DNA from 3 places in the Mangrovibacter sp. MFB070 genome. Region 3 is predicted to be linked to each of the others. Evidence: predicted binding sites of a transcription regulator. Region 3 holds the regulator's gene; each other region holds the start of a gene.
The links. The regulator PhoB, encoded in region 3, activates phosphate uptake and scavenging genes when phosphate is short. The targets are predictions, from matches to a motif close to CTGTCATAAAACTGNCNNAT.

Region 1 (4,291 bases), 420 kb from region 3:
TGCGTTCCCTGAAAGGGATTGGCGCCACGCATTTACACGCCGGGCGCGCCTCTTCCACCTTAACCCGGAAACAACTTCAGGCACTCTCACTGGCCTGGCCGCAGGAGGCAGGCGAGTACCTGTTAAGTTACCAATTAATAGTAGGAGTGATTACGCGTGAGTAAACGTTGGTTTGTTACTGGCACGGATACGGAAGTTGGGAAAACCGTTGCCAGTTGTGCACTGTTACAGGCGGCAGCACAGCACGGATTTCATACTGCAGGTTACAAGCCTGTGGCGTCAGGCAGTGAAGCCACGCCGGAAGGAATACGTAACAGCGATGCGCTGGCTTTGCAGCGTAATAGTACCGTACCGCTGGCCTACCACCAGGTAAACCCACTGGTCTTTCTGGAACCCACTTCTCCGCATCTGGTCAGCAGGGATACCGGGCAACCCATTACCTTTCCCGCAATATCTGCCGGGTTAGCTGCGCTGGAGCCTCTTGCCAGTTGGGTACAGGTTGAAGGTGCCGGTGGCTGGTTTACGCCTCTGAGCGAGGAAACCACTTTTGCTGACTGGGTGGTGCAGGAACAATTGCCAGTGATTCTGGTGGTGGGGGTCAAGCTTGGGTGTATCAATCACGCCATGCTGACTTTACAGGCAATTCGCCAGTCCGGGTTACCTGTTGCCGGCTGGATTGCCAATACGGTATTACCGCCAGGCGCGCGTCATCTGGATTATCTGTCAACATTACGCCAGCGGCTGGACGTGCCATTTCTGGGAGAAATTCCCTTTCTGGAACACGCGGAAACACACACCAATCTTGGGCAGTATATTGATATCACTGCCCTGATTTAATCTTGCGGCATTACGGTGCTATCCAGTCTGAAACCATATTGTCATCCAGCATTGTCAGGTCGCCCTGCGCAACATTGCGCCCGCGATGCAGCAGGCAAAATTTATCCGCCACCCAACGGATAAATGACAACCGTTGTTCAACCAGCAGTATTGTCAGGCCAAATTCCTGGTTCAGGCGGCGCAATGTCTGGCCCAGGTCCTGAATGAAACTGGTTCCGCGGCCATTAGTCGGTTCGTCCAGAATCAACAATTTCGGGTCGTTTACCAGTGCTCTTGCCAGTGACAGTTGCTGTTGTGTATCTCCGGCCAGGTCACCGCCACGCACCTGGCGCAGGGTATATAATTCCGGGAATAACTCGTAAACCAGCGGCGAAATTCGCTTATGCTGTTCACCAGCCGCCATCATGGCAATATGCAGGTTCTCTTCCACACTCAGTTGCGAGAAAATCCGTTTATCCTGAGGAACATAGCCTATCCCCAGAGCAGTGCGCCCCTCTGGTGGGCGGGTCAGTAAATCTTCTGGTGGGTGCCCTTGTGCCTGCCAGAGCATACTGCCACTTTGTACCGGAATATGGCCGGTAATACAGTTCACCAGCGTTGTTTTGCCAACACCAGGTGCTCCCAGCAGGCAAATACATTGTCCTGTGGGCAAGTCCAGGTCAACATTCCATAATGTATGTTTTTCACCATAAAATTGGTTAACAGCACGCAAACTCAACATAATGTCCTCCTCCCGGACCGGCTCTACGTCAGGCTATTCCACTAAGGCGTAAATTCGCCCAGCGCTGGTAACCACTCATATAACCACTGCGTCCTGCATCACTTTCTGCCAACAGGAAAGGGGTTGAGCTCCAGTCTGGTAGTCTGTGCAATTCTCTTGCCAGAAAGCGTAATCACGACAGAAATTTCCACGAACCAGGACGATACTTACAAAAAATACTGGTTTTCACGGCTGCAACTACAACTTTGGTAGCACTGTGCACTTTGGCAGTGCTTCCCTGAGGATAATTTTGGTGCAGCGTGCTGACGCAAAACAAATGCCTGTGTGGTGCAGTGCAGATTTTGTTGTCAGGTCATCGACAAAAAAGATGGCTGCCTGCGAAAAAATTTTGCCAGAAAATTTTTTATGCGGTGTTTTTGCAAGAAAACGGTAAACCATCGGAGTATGCCCTTACAGGGCTTAAAGCAGTTATCCACTATTCCTGTGGATAACCTTGTGTATTAGAGTTAGAAAACTAGCTGCAGGCGAGAGAATACGCGGCTTTCGCCTGAATTGATGTTAAAGCCGCCTTTATTTAAAAAAATATAAATATCAAATAGTTATATAAAATCAATCCTTGGATATCGTGCCGTGTGTTGTTTCATAAAACTTTCATGACGTCTCTTGACAAATGTTAAAAATGGAAAAAATCTGGGGATAACCTGGTAAGCGTGGATCTTGCTGGTATAAACGCCGGGTGTTTGTACAAAACGGTGTCATTTTGTGCTGTTATTTAGCGTGCTCACCATTAGTTACTGGTTATTTAGCCAGTAATTAAGGTTGGCAAAAAACAGTACGGCAGTTAAAATTGCTTCTTCCTTCCGCCATGGTGCAACAGGTCATGTCTTATGAGTAAATTGTTCAAATTACACTCCAGCTTTACGCCATCCGGGGACCAACCTGATGCCATTCGCCGCCTGTCTGAAGGGCTGGAAGATGGCCTGGCTCACCAAACGCTGCTCGGTGTAACCGGGTCAGGGAAGACATTTACCATTGCGAACGTCATTGCAGACCTGCAGCGCCCTACAATGGTGCTGGCGCCTAACAAAACACTGGCGGCGCAGCTTTATGGCGAAATGAAGGCATTTTTCCCGGAAAATGCTGTTGAGTATTTTGTTTCTTACTACGATTACTACCAGCCTGAAGCCTATGTACCCAGTTCGGACACCTTTATTGAAAAAGATGCGTCCGTGAATGAGCACATCGAACAGATGCGGCTTTCAGCCACCAAAGCATTGCTGGAGCGGCGAGATGTAGTCGTGGTGGCGTCTGTTTCTGCGATTTACGGCCTGGGTGACCCGGATCTCTACCTGAAAATGATGCTGCACCTGACCGCCGGCATGATTATTGACCAGCGCGCTATTCTGCGTCGCCTGGCTGAATTGCAGTACACCCGCAACGATCAGGTGTTCCAGCGCGGTACTTTCCGTGTGCGTGGCGAGGTTATCGATATCTTCCCGGCGGAATCTGATGACATCGCCCTGCGGGTTGAATTGTTTGATGAAGAAGTTGAGCGGTTGTCGCTATTTGACCCGCTGACCGGGCAGGTGGAGTCTGTTATTCCGCGCTTTACCATTTACCCGAAAACCCATTACGTCACACCCCGTGAACGTATTTTGCAGGCAATGGAAGAAATCAAAGTCGAACTGGCAGACCGGCGCAAGGTGTTACTGGCAAATAATAAACTACTCGAAGAGCAACGCATCACCCAGCGCACGCAGTTTGACCTCGAAATGATGAATGAACTCGGGTATTGCTCGGGTATTGAAAACTACTCACGCTTTCTCTCCGGGCGCGGCCCGGGCGAGCCGCCACCAACATTGTTTGACTACCTGCCGGCAGATGGCCTGCTGGTTATTGATGAATCTCACGTTACTGTGCCGCAAATCGGCGGGATGTACCGAGGCGACCGGGCGCGTAAAGAAACACTGGTTGAATATGGTTTCCGGTTGCCTTCAGCGCTGGATAACCGCCCGATGAAATTCGAAGAGTTTGAAGCCCTGGCACCGCAAACCATTTATGTTTCTGCCACACCAGGGAATTACGAACTGGATAAATCCGGCGGTGAAGTAATAGACCAGGTTGTGCGCCCTACAGGTTTGCTGGACCCACTGATAGAAGTGCGACCGGTAGCAACACAAGTAGACGATTTGCTCTCAGAAATTCGCAAGCGTGCGGCAATTAATGAACGTGTGCTGGTTACTACCCTGACGAAACGCATGGCGGAAGACCTCACGGAATACCTTGAAGAGCACGGTGCCCGTGTACGCTACCTGCACTCAGATATCGACACCGTCGAGCGCATGGAAATTATCCGTGACTTGCGCCTGGGTGAGTTTGATGTGCTGGTTGGGATTAACCTGTTGCGTGAAGGCCTGGATATGCCGGAAGTGTCGCTGGTGGCTATTCTGGACGCCGACAAAGAAGGCTTCCTGCGTTCTGAGCGCTCATTGATTCAGACCATTGGCCGCGCGGCGCGTAACCTCAATGGCATGGCGATTCTGTATGGGGACAAAATCACGCCGTCGATGGCAAAAGCCATTGGTGAAACTGAACGCCGTCGCGAAAAACAGGAGCTCTACAACAAAGAGCATGGCCTGGTGCCAAAAGGCCTGAATAAGAAAGTGGTGGATATCCTGGCGCTGGGCGAAGGGGTGATGAAAACCAAAGCGAAACGGGGCAAAACACGTGGGG
Region 2 (4,291 bases), on a different contig from region 3:
CAGTCAGTTACATCTCTTCATGCTCTTCCCAGGCGAGAGCGCGTTTAACCGCTTTTTTCCAGCCTGCATAGCGGTAATTCCGTTCGGTAGTTTCAATACCCGGGCGGAATTCTTTCTCAATAACCGCTTTTTCTTTCAGCTCATCCAGATTTTGCCAGTAGCCCACCGCCAGGCCCGCCAGGTATGCGGCACCCAGCGCTGTGACTTCCCGGACCTCAGGGCGCTCAACTGGGGTACCCAAAATATCCGACTGGAATTGCATCAGGAAGTTGTTGGCGACAGCCCCACCATCAACCCGCAGAGCGTGGAGCCGTACACCGGCATCGGCCTGCATGGCTTCAAGTACGTCGCGTGTCTGGTAAGCAATAGATTCCAGGGTGGCACGAATGATGTGGTTGGCATTGACACCGCGAGTCAAACCGAAGATTGCACCACGTGCATAAGGGTCCCAGTAAGGGGCGCCGAGCCCGGTAAATGCTGGTACAACATAAACGCCGTTGGTGTCTTTGACTTTAGTGGCAAAGTATTCAGAGTCCGTTGCATCGCTGATGAGTTTCATTTCATCCCGCAACCACTGAATTGATGCCCCACCCATAAAGACCGCCCCTTCCAGCGCGTAATTCACTTCGCCAGTTGGTCCGCAGGCAATGGTGGTGAGCAACCCATGGCTGGAGGTGACGGCCTGCTTGCCTGTGTTCATCAGCATAAAGCAGCCAGTGCCATAGGTGTTTTTCGCCATCCCTTCTTTTACACACAACTGCCCAAACAAGGCAGCCTGCTGGTCACCTGCAATCCCGGCAATAGGAATACGTGTCCCGCCTTTCCCCCCAATGTTGGTTTGGCCATAGACTTCAGAGGATTTACGTACTTGCGGCAACATTTCCCGAGGAATATCCAGTGCTTCCAGCATGCGGTCGTCCCATTCCAGCGTGTGGATGTTGAACAGCATGGTACGGGAGGCGTTGGTATAATCGGTGACATGCACCCGGCCCTGAGTCATCTTCCAGATAAGCCAGGTATCAACGGTACCGAATAATAACTCCCCACGACGGGCGCGTTCCCGCGAGCCTTCAACGTGGTCGAGGATCCATTTCACTTTGGTGCCGGAGAAATAGGGGTCGATGACCAGGCCTGTCGTGTGGCGCACATATTCTTCCATGCCATCGCGCTTAAGTTGTTCGCAAATTTCAGCGGTACGGCGGCACTGCCAGACAATAGCATTGTAAATAGGTTTGCCGGTTTCGCGTTCCCAGACAATAGCCGTTTCGCGCTGGTTGGTAATCCCGATCGCGGCTACCTGGTCTGAACGAATGTCTGCTTTGGCAAGCACTTCCACCAGAGTGGAACTTTGTGATGCCCAGATCTCCATTGGGTCGTGTTCAACCCAACCCGCTTTGGGGTAGATTTGCTGAAACTCGCGTTGGGAGACACTGACGATGTTTGCATCGTGATCCATTACCACGGCCCGGGAACTGGTGGTGCCCTGGTCCAGTGCGACGATGTATTTTTTCTCTGTGGTCATAAATGTGTGTCCTTAAGTCGAATTACAGCGAGGCTTTTTGTTGCGCCACCGCAGGCGATGATGAATTTGATGTTTCTACAACAGGTTTTTTACCAGGTAAATGGTGGGCGATTAATTTCTGGTAGCCAAATGCTCCCAGAATGGCGCCAGCCACAGGGCCAAAAGCCGGAACCAGGAAGTAAGGAATGTTACGCCCGCCAGTGAACGCGATGTCTCCCCAGCCAGCCAGCCAGGCGAATGTTTTTGGGCCAAGGTCACGTGCCGGGTTCATTGCAAATCCGGTTAATGGCCCCATCGACGCACCAATAACCGCAATGAGCAGGCCAATTAACAGTGGTGCGAGTGGGCCGCGCGGGATCCCGTTACCATCATCAGTCAGTGCCATAATGACGCCCATAAGAATGGCGGTAATTACCATCTCAACAGCAAAAGCCTGGTAGAAGTTGATATGGGGATTTGGGTAAGTAGAGAAAATACCTGCCAGTTGCAGGCTTTCTGGTGTTCCGCGAACAATATGGTGAGTGAGCTCATAATCAATAAACAGGTTGTAATAAAGCCCGTAAACCAGAGCTGCGGCGCAGAAGGCACCGAGAAACTGTGAGCAGATAAAGGGCACAACTTTTCGCCCTTCGAAGTTCGCAAACAGCCACAATGCAAGAGTGACTGCCGGGTTGAGGTGTGCGCCGGATACACCTGCTGTCAGATAGATGGCCATAGCCACCCCCAAACCCCAGATGATACTGATTTCCCACTGGCCAAATGTTGCGCCTGCGACAACTAAAGCGGCAACACAGCCAACACCGAAGAAAATCAACAACCCGGTACCAATAAATTCGGCGATGCACTGACCTTTTAAGGTTGAAGTTTGACTCATAATCGGGTCCTGAAGGTAAATTAATGATTATTGTTTGTACGGGTAAGCCAATAACCCGCCATGTCGTGTAGACATACTGTTAATTTATCGTTAACGAGCAAAAACGAGAAATATCGAAAGTGATTTTTGTGTGCGTCGTCAAGAAAATGAGCGTTTTCGCGCTGCGCAGACCAGACTGTTGAGCTGGATAATTATCGGGCGTGATAAGAAATACCTCATTTTTTTAACGGATATATTAACAATTGGGCTGAACAGTGGCGTGTGAGGTTCAGCAAATGCTGAAAAGTGTTGCAATCCGCAAACAGCCCGGTATCTCGCTGGACAGGGGCTGTCAGGCTTCTTACAATCGAAGTCTTGCGTGATGTAACGTATATCATTAAGGCGTCGCCGAAGCGGGACAGGATAGTCATCCATCAGCGCCTTTGTAATTCAGGAGAGGTATGACAATGTCATTTGAAGTGTTTGAAAAACTGGAAGCCAAAGTACAACAGGCTATTGATACCATCACGCTGTTGCAGATGGAAATCGAAGAGCTGAAAGAAAAGAACAACAACCTGGCGCAGGAAGTACAGCTTGCACAGGAAAACCGCGGAGCGCTGGAGCAGGAAAATAACCAACTGAAAGAGCAGCAGGGTGTCTGGCAAGAGCGTTTACAGGCACTGTTGGGAAAAATGGAAGAGGTTTAATTTCCCCAGGCGAGGCCTTTTGGGCGCAGTGATGTCTGCGCCCAATAGTACGCCTATTCGATATCCAGAGGTTCTTCAGAAAGAATAATGCCAGTGTTATCTGCGTAGAGGTGGTCGCCTGAAAAGAACGTTACACCACCAAAGTTGACCCGGATATCACTCTCGCCGGTACCTTCTCCCGCGGCACCCACAGGAATCGCGGCAATAGCCTGAATACCAATATCCATTTCTTCCAGATCATCCACCTGGCGTACAGCACCGTATATAACAATGCCTTCCCATTCGTTTTGCATAGCCAGGCGAGCCAGATCGGCGTCGAGCAGTGCACGACGTACTGAGCCACCGCCATCCACAACCAGGATACGCCCACGGCCATTTTCTTCGAGCAGCTCATACAGCAACCCGTTGTCCTCGAAACATTTTACTGTGATGACCTGTCCACCAAAGGAGTGACGCCCACCGAAGTTAGAAAACAACGGTTCGACGACATTAACATCTTCGTGGTAGATATCGCACAACTCTGAAGTATCGTATTTCATAGGATTAACACTTAGTTGCCGCTGGTAGTTTTCAGTATATCGCTTAATGTCTGGCGATGTCCTGCTGTAATGAGTAATTTTCAGCCTGTTGCGTATTGTCCTTAAAAAACCGCAGGATGCGTTGATGTGGGTCAGTTATCCGCCCCATTGGCTGATGATGATGCCTGCAATGAACAAGATATTGGTCAGCAAGGCTGCTTTCACTGTTTTTTCAAGCATTGGGCGTATTGCTACCGGGTTGGTTTCCCGCAGAATATAACGGCACTGGCGCAGCAGTAATGGAGCCGAGAGCACAAACAACCATCCCCATACTTGCTTCAGCCAAAATAAATTAAACAAGGCAAAGCATAACAGAGCACCGATAAGCAACATGACATGGTAACGGCGGGCGTTATACGGCCCAAGGCGCACAGCGAGCGTGTTTTTACCATTCTCCCTGTCGCTGTCTAAATCTCGCAGGTTATTGATATTCAGTACCGCTGTTGCTAACAACCCGGTTGCAGTCGCAGGAATGAAGATAGAAACTGCCAGTTGGTGAGTTTGTAAATACCAGGCTCCCACAACACTCAGCCAGCCAAAGAAAATCAGTACTGATATGTCACCAAGGCCCATGTAACCATAAGGTTTATTGCCAACGGTATAGGTAATCGCGGCGATAATAGCCAGCACG
Region 3 (4,291 bases):
AAACGAAAACCTGAATGGCCGGAAACACACTACGCTGAACGCCCCGAAAACCGGTAACGGGTATGACTATGCTGAATAGCGGCCACAGACAGAAAATGTGAATGGCCAACAACATAGCATGTACAGCGGGATATGCTCATGATTAACCATAATTAAGAATAGTTTTCCGGTTAATAACGCAATCCTGGTGCATTCATGCACAAACAGGGGCGCAATTAAAACGCTTATAGCGTTTAAAGGCAAGAAGCGATCCGAAAACAAGCGACTTATTCCGTGATCAAACTAATAAGCAGACATTATCGCTATTTTATCGTCATAAGAACCGCTTATAGTTCGAACAAAAAGTCGCCATCACGATGCATTTGTTTCATTCATTCTGCGAGACAAAAGAAAACAGGCCATAAATATGGCCTGCAGGAAAGTTATGTTTACAGTTGAATCAGGCCTGAGCTGCCAGCACCTTGTTACTTACCAGCAAACGCTCTGGTAACTCAAAAGAAAAACAGCTTCCTTTGCCTGGTGCACTTTCAATACTCAGGCGGGCATCATGATGGGTAAGCGCATGTTTGACTATTGCCAGGCCAAGACCACTGCCTCCGGTCTGGCGAGAGCGAGCTTTATCTACCCGGTAAAAACGCTCTGTCAGGCGTGGCAGGTGCTCAGGAGAGATCCCCGGCCCATTATCCTGCACAGAGAAACGCGCGCCATGAGCCACTTTTTCCCATTTAACCTGAATAAGTGTCCCTTCCGGGGTGTGGTTCACTGCGTTATAGACCAGGTTAGACATAGCGCTACGGAGCTGTTCTTCACTACCGTAAACCTGTAACGCCGGGTCAACCGTAAAGCTTATCTGGTGGCGCCCCTGGCTCAGGGTTTGCGCTTCACGATCCACCAGGCGCAGCATCAGCGGAACGTCAATTTTATCTGTAAGGCTCAGCGCCGGTGCCGCTTCAATACGAGATAACGTCAGCAACTGGCGAACCAAACCCTCCATACGAGAGGTTTGCTCCCGCATAGTGACCAACGCTTTTTCCCGCACCACGCCTTCCAGCGGCTGGTCCTGCATCATTTCCAGGTAGCCCTGCAACACGGTCAGTGGGGTACGCAATTCGTGGCTGACATTCGCAAAAAAGTTACGCCGGGCGCCTTCAAGCTGGTGCATCTGGGTTACATCACGCACCACCATCAACCACTGGCCGTCGGTGTAAGGCATGATACGAAATTCAAGATGGCGGCCATTGTTCAGCACCTGGTTGAAAGGGCGCGCAAAATCGCGTTTTTTGATGTACTGGTTAAATTCCGGGTAGCGCAGCAAATTGACAATGTTTTGCCCGTTGTCATCTGGCCACCGTAAATTAAGCAACTGAATAGCAAGGCCATTACACCAAAATATGGCACCGACCTCTGTCATCATGACCAGTGCGTCCGGCAAAGATTCCGCGCCACTGCGAAACCGCTTGATCAGGTTACCCAGTTCTTTGCGCCGCTTTTTATTGCGCATCTGCATCTGGTGAATACCATACATCAAGGGTTCCCAGCTCCCGGAACCTGTTGGTGGCGTCATACTGCGGTCAACCCACAGCCACCAGGAAAGGCGTAACAGGTTCCAAAAATGCCAGACAAGCAGGCCTGTCACACTCGCCAGTAAAAACCATGGGAGATAACCAAAGAACGCCCCCAGCAATAAAGCAGGTATGCAACACAACGCCAGTTCAAGTACCAGCCTTCGCCATGACAACCGTTCAAGCACGGGTCATACTCCATCCAGATAATTAAAAACGGGCTGAGAAGCGATAACCCGTACCGCGAACGGTTTGAACCATACGATCATGCCCACTGAGTTCCAGTGCCTTACGCAAACGGCGAATGTGAACATCTACCGTTCTGTCCTCAACGTAAACATTCGTTCCCCATACATGATTAAGGAGTTGTTCACGGCTGTAAACCCGTTCCGGGTGTGTCATGAAAAAATGCAGCAACTTAAATTCTGTCGGCCCCATATCCAGTGGGTTCTCACCAGTCATGACACGGTGAGAAGACGGATCCAGGCTGAGCCCCTGAATCTCAATCACTTCTTCTACTGCCATCGGAGAGATACGGCGCATCACCGCTTTAATACGCGCAACCAGTTCTTTGGGTGAAAACGGCTTGGTGATGTAATCATCTGCCCCAATTTCCAACCCTCTGACCCGGTCCTCTTCTTCACCGCGGGCCGTCAGCATGACTACCGGTATATCCCGTGTCATCGCTTCACGTTTCAGGTGCTTGATAAACTGAATCCCGGAGCCGCCCGGCAACATCCAGTCGAGTAAAATTAAATCCGGCCAGGGTTCGTTGAGCTGGTTTACCGCACTGTCATAATCTTCCGCCTCAACAGCCTGAAAACCATTTTGTTCGAGCACAAAACACACCATTTCACGAATGGGTGCTTCATCTTCCACAACCAGAATTCGTCTCGCCATAATCAGCCCTGTAAATATATACAATAATTTAACGCGGCGTCATTATGCGTCAGTTTTATGACAGTTTTATGAAAAAAATGACCATTACATGACCTGTCATATTATTTTATGACAAAGCGTTTCCTTCTGCTGCAAAGCAAGTAGTAACGCGCATTATCGCTGGAATCCGCTACGCAGCTTGCAACAACACACCTGCAACTTAATCCACCACATGTATATAATCACCACTTCGCTTTCTAACCAGGACAGGTTATGCGCATTCTTCACACTTCTGACTGGCATCTGGGGCAAAATTTCTATACCAAAAGCCGTGCTCCGGAACATGCAGCCTTTCTAAACTGGCTAACCGAAATGGTTGAACAGCACCAGGTTGACGCAGTCATCGTAGCGGGCGATATCTTCGATACAGGCTCACCGCCCAGTTACGCACGTGAATTGTATTACCGCTTTGTCGTTCAACTCCAGGCAACCGGCTGCACGCTCGTGGTGCTGGGCGGTAACCATGATTCCGTCGCCACACTGAACGAATCGCGTGAACTGTTGGGTTACCTCAATACCTGGGTTATCGCCAGTGCATCAGATACCGAAGCCCCCATTTTATTACCGCTTCGCAACGGGGAACCCGGTGCGGTACTCTGCCCGGTTCCTTTTTTACGCCCACGCGATATCCAGGTAAGCCAGTCCGGGCAAAGTGGCCAACAAAAGCAGCAAGAGCTGGTCGGGGCCATTCACCACTATTACCAGCAAGGCTACGAGGCAGCCTGTGACTTGCGCGGTAACCGCAAATTACCCATTATTGCCACCGGCCACCTGACAACCGTTGGAGCCAGCAAAAGCGATGCTGTGCGCGAAATCTATATCGGCACCCTTGATGCCTTCCCTGCCAGTGCATTTCCACCGGCTGATTATATTGCGCTGGGGCATATTCACCGCCCGCAAAAGGTCACCAGTAGTGAGCATATCCGCTACTGTGGGTCGCCCATTGCACTGAGTTTTGACGAAACCAACAGCACAAAAATGGTTCTGATGGTGGATTTCTCTGAAGGTGAACTGAGCGCCGTAACTCCACTCCCGGTGCCAGTAACCCAACCATTGTTAATGCTCAAAGGCTCACTGGAAAGCATTAAACAGCAACTGGAAGCCTGGCGGGATGCCCCTTCAACGCCTGTTACCTGGCTTGATATTGAACTCACTACAGACCAGTATCTCCACGACATGCAAAAACAGCTACAGGCACTAACCGCTGATTTACCAGTAGAAATTGTGTTATTGCGCCGCAGCCGCGAGCAACGGGAAAAAATCATCGCTAACCAACAAAAAGAAACCCTGAGCGAACTCAGTACCAGCGAAGTTTTTGAGCGCCGTCTGGCACAAGAAAATCTGGATGAAAGCCAGGCGTCGCGCCTGCGGGGGTTGTTTGCAGAAACCCTGCACCGCCTGGAAGAGGAACCCAAGTCATGAGAATTCTGACGCTGCGGTTAAAGAACCTCAATTCACTCAAAGGTGAATGGAAAATCGACTTTACTCAGTCGCCGTTCAACAGCAACGGTTTGTTTGCTATTACCGGGCCAACCGGCGCAGGCAAAACCACATTGCTGGATGCCATTTGCCTGGCGCTATATCACCAGACACCACGCCTCAGCACCATTTCCCAGTCCAGCAACGATTTGATGACGAGAGATACCGCAGAATGCCTTGCTGAGGTGGAATTCGAAGTTAAAGGTGTTGCCTGGCGTGCCTTCTGGAGCCAGAACCGGGCTCGCAACCAGCCCGATGGCAAACTCCAGGCACCAAGAGTGGAGCTGGCCCGTTGTGCAGATGGCAAAATT

Region 1: a site for PhoB is predicted at 2,196-2,215, ahead of uvrB (excinuclease ABC subunit UvrB). Genes of this name have one in related genera too.
Region 2: a site for PhoB is predicted at 2,607-2,626, ahead of DT73_RS22980 (MIP/aquaporin family protein). Genes of this name have one in related genera too.

Annotation. Positions count from the first base shown of each region.
Region 1 covers NZ_JJMI01000025.1:43,002-47,292, reverse strand. The annotation lists gene bioC (malonyl-ACP O-methyltransferase BioC) at 1-164, shown strand, start outside; gene bioD (dethiobiotin synthase) at 157-837, shown strand; gene DT73_RS12355 (ATP-binding cassette domain-containing protein) at 848-1,558, opposite strand; gene uvrB (excinuclease ABC subunit UvrB) at 2,446-4,291, shown strand, end outside.
Region 2 covers NZ_JJMI01000052.1:92,695-96,985, forward strand. The annotation lists gene glpK (glycerol kinase GlpK) at 8-1,522, opposite strand; gene DT73_RS22980 (MIP/aquaporin family protein) at 1,545-2,396, opposite strand; gene zapB (septal ring assembly protein ZapB) at 2,837-3,082, shown strand; gene rraA (ribonuclease E activity regulator RraA) at 3,136-3,621, opposite strand; gene menA (1,4-dihydroxy-2-naphthoate polyprenyltransferase) at 3,757-4,291, opposite strand, start outside.
Region 3 covers NZ_JJMI01000025.1:467,842-472,132, forward strand. The annotation lists gene phoR (phosphate regulon sensor histidine kinase PhoR) at 440-1,750, opposite strand; gene phoB (phosphate response regulator transcription factor PhoB) at 1,773-2,462, opposite strand; gene sbcD (exonuclease subunit SbcD) at 2,715-3,923, shown strand; gene sbcC (exonuclease subunit SbcC) at 3,920-4,291, shown strand, end outside.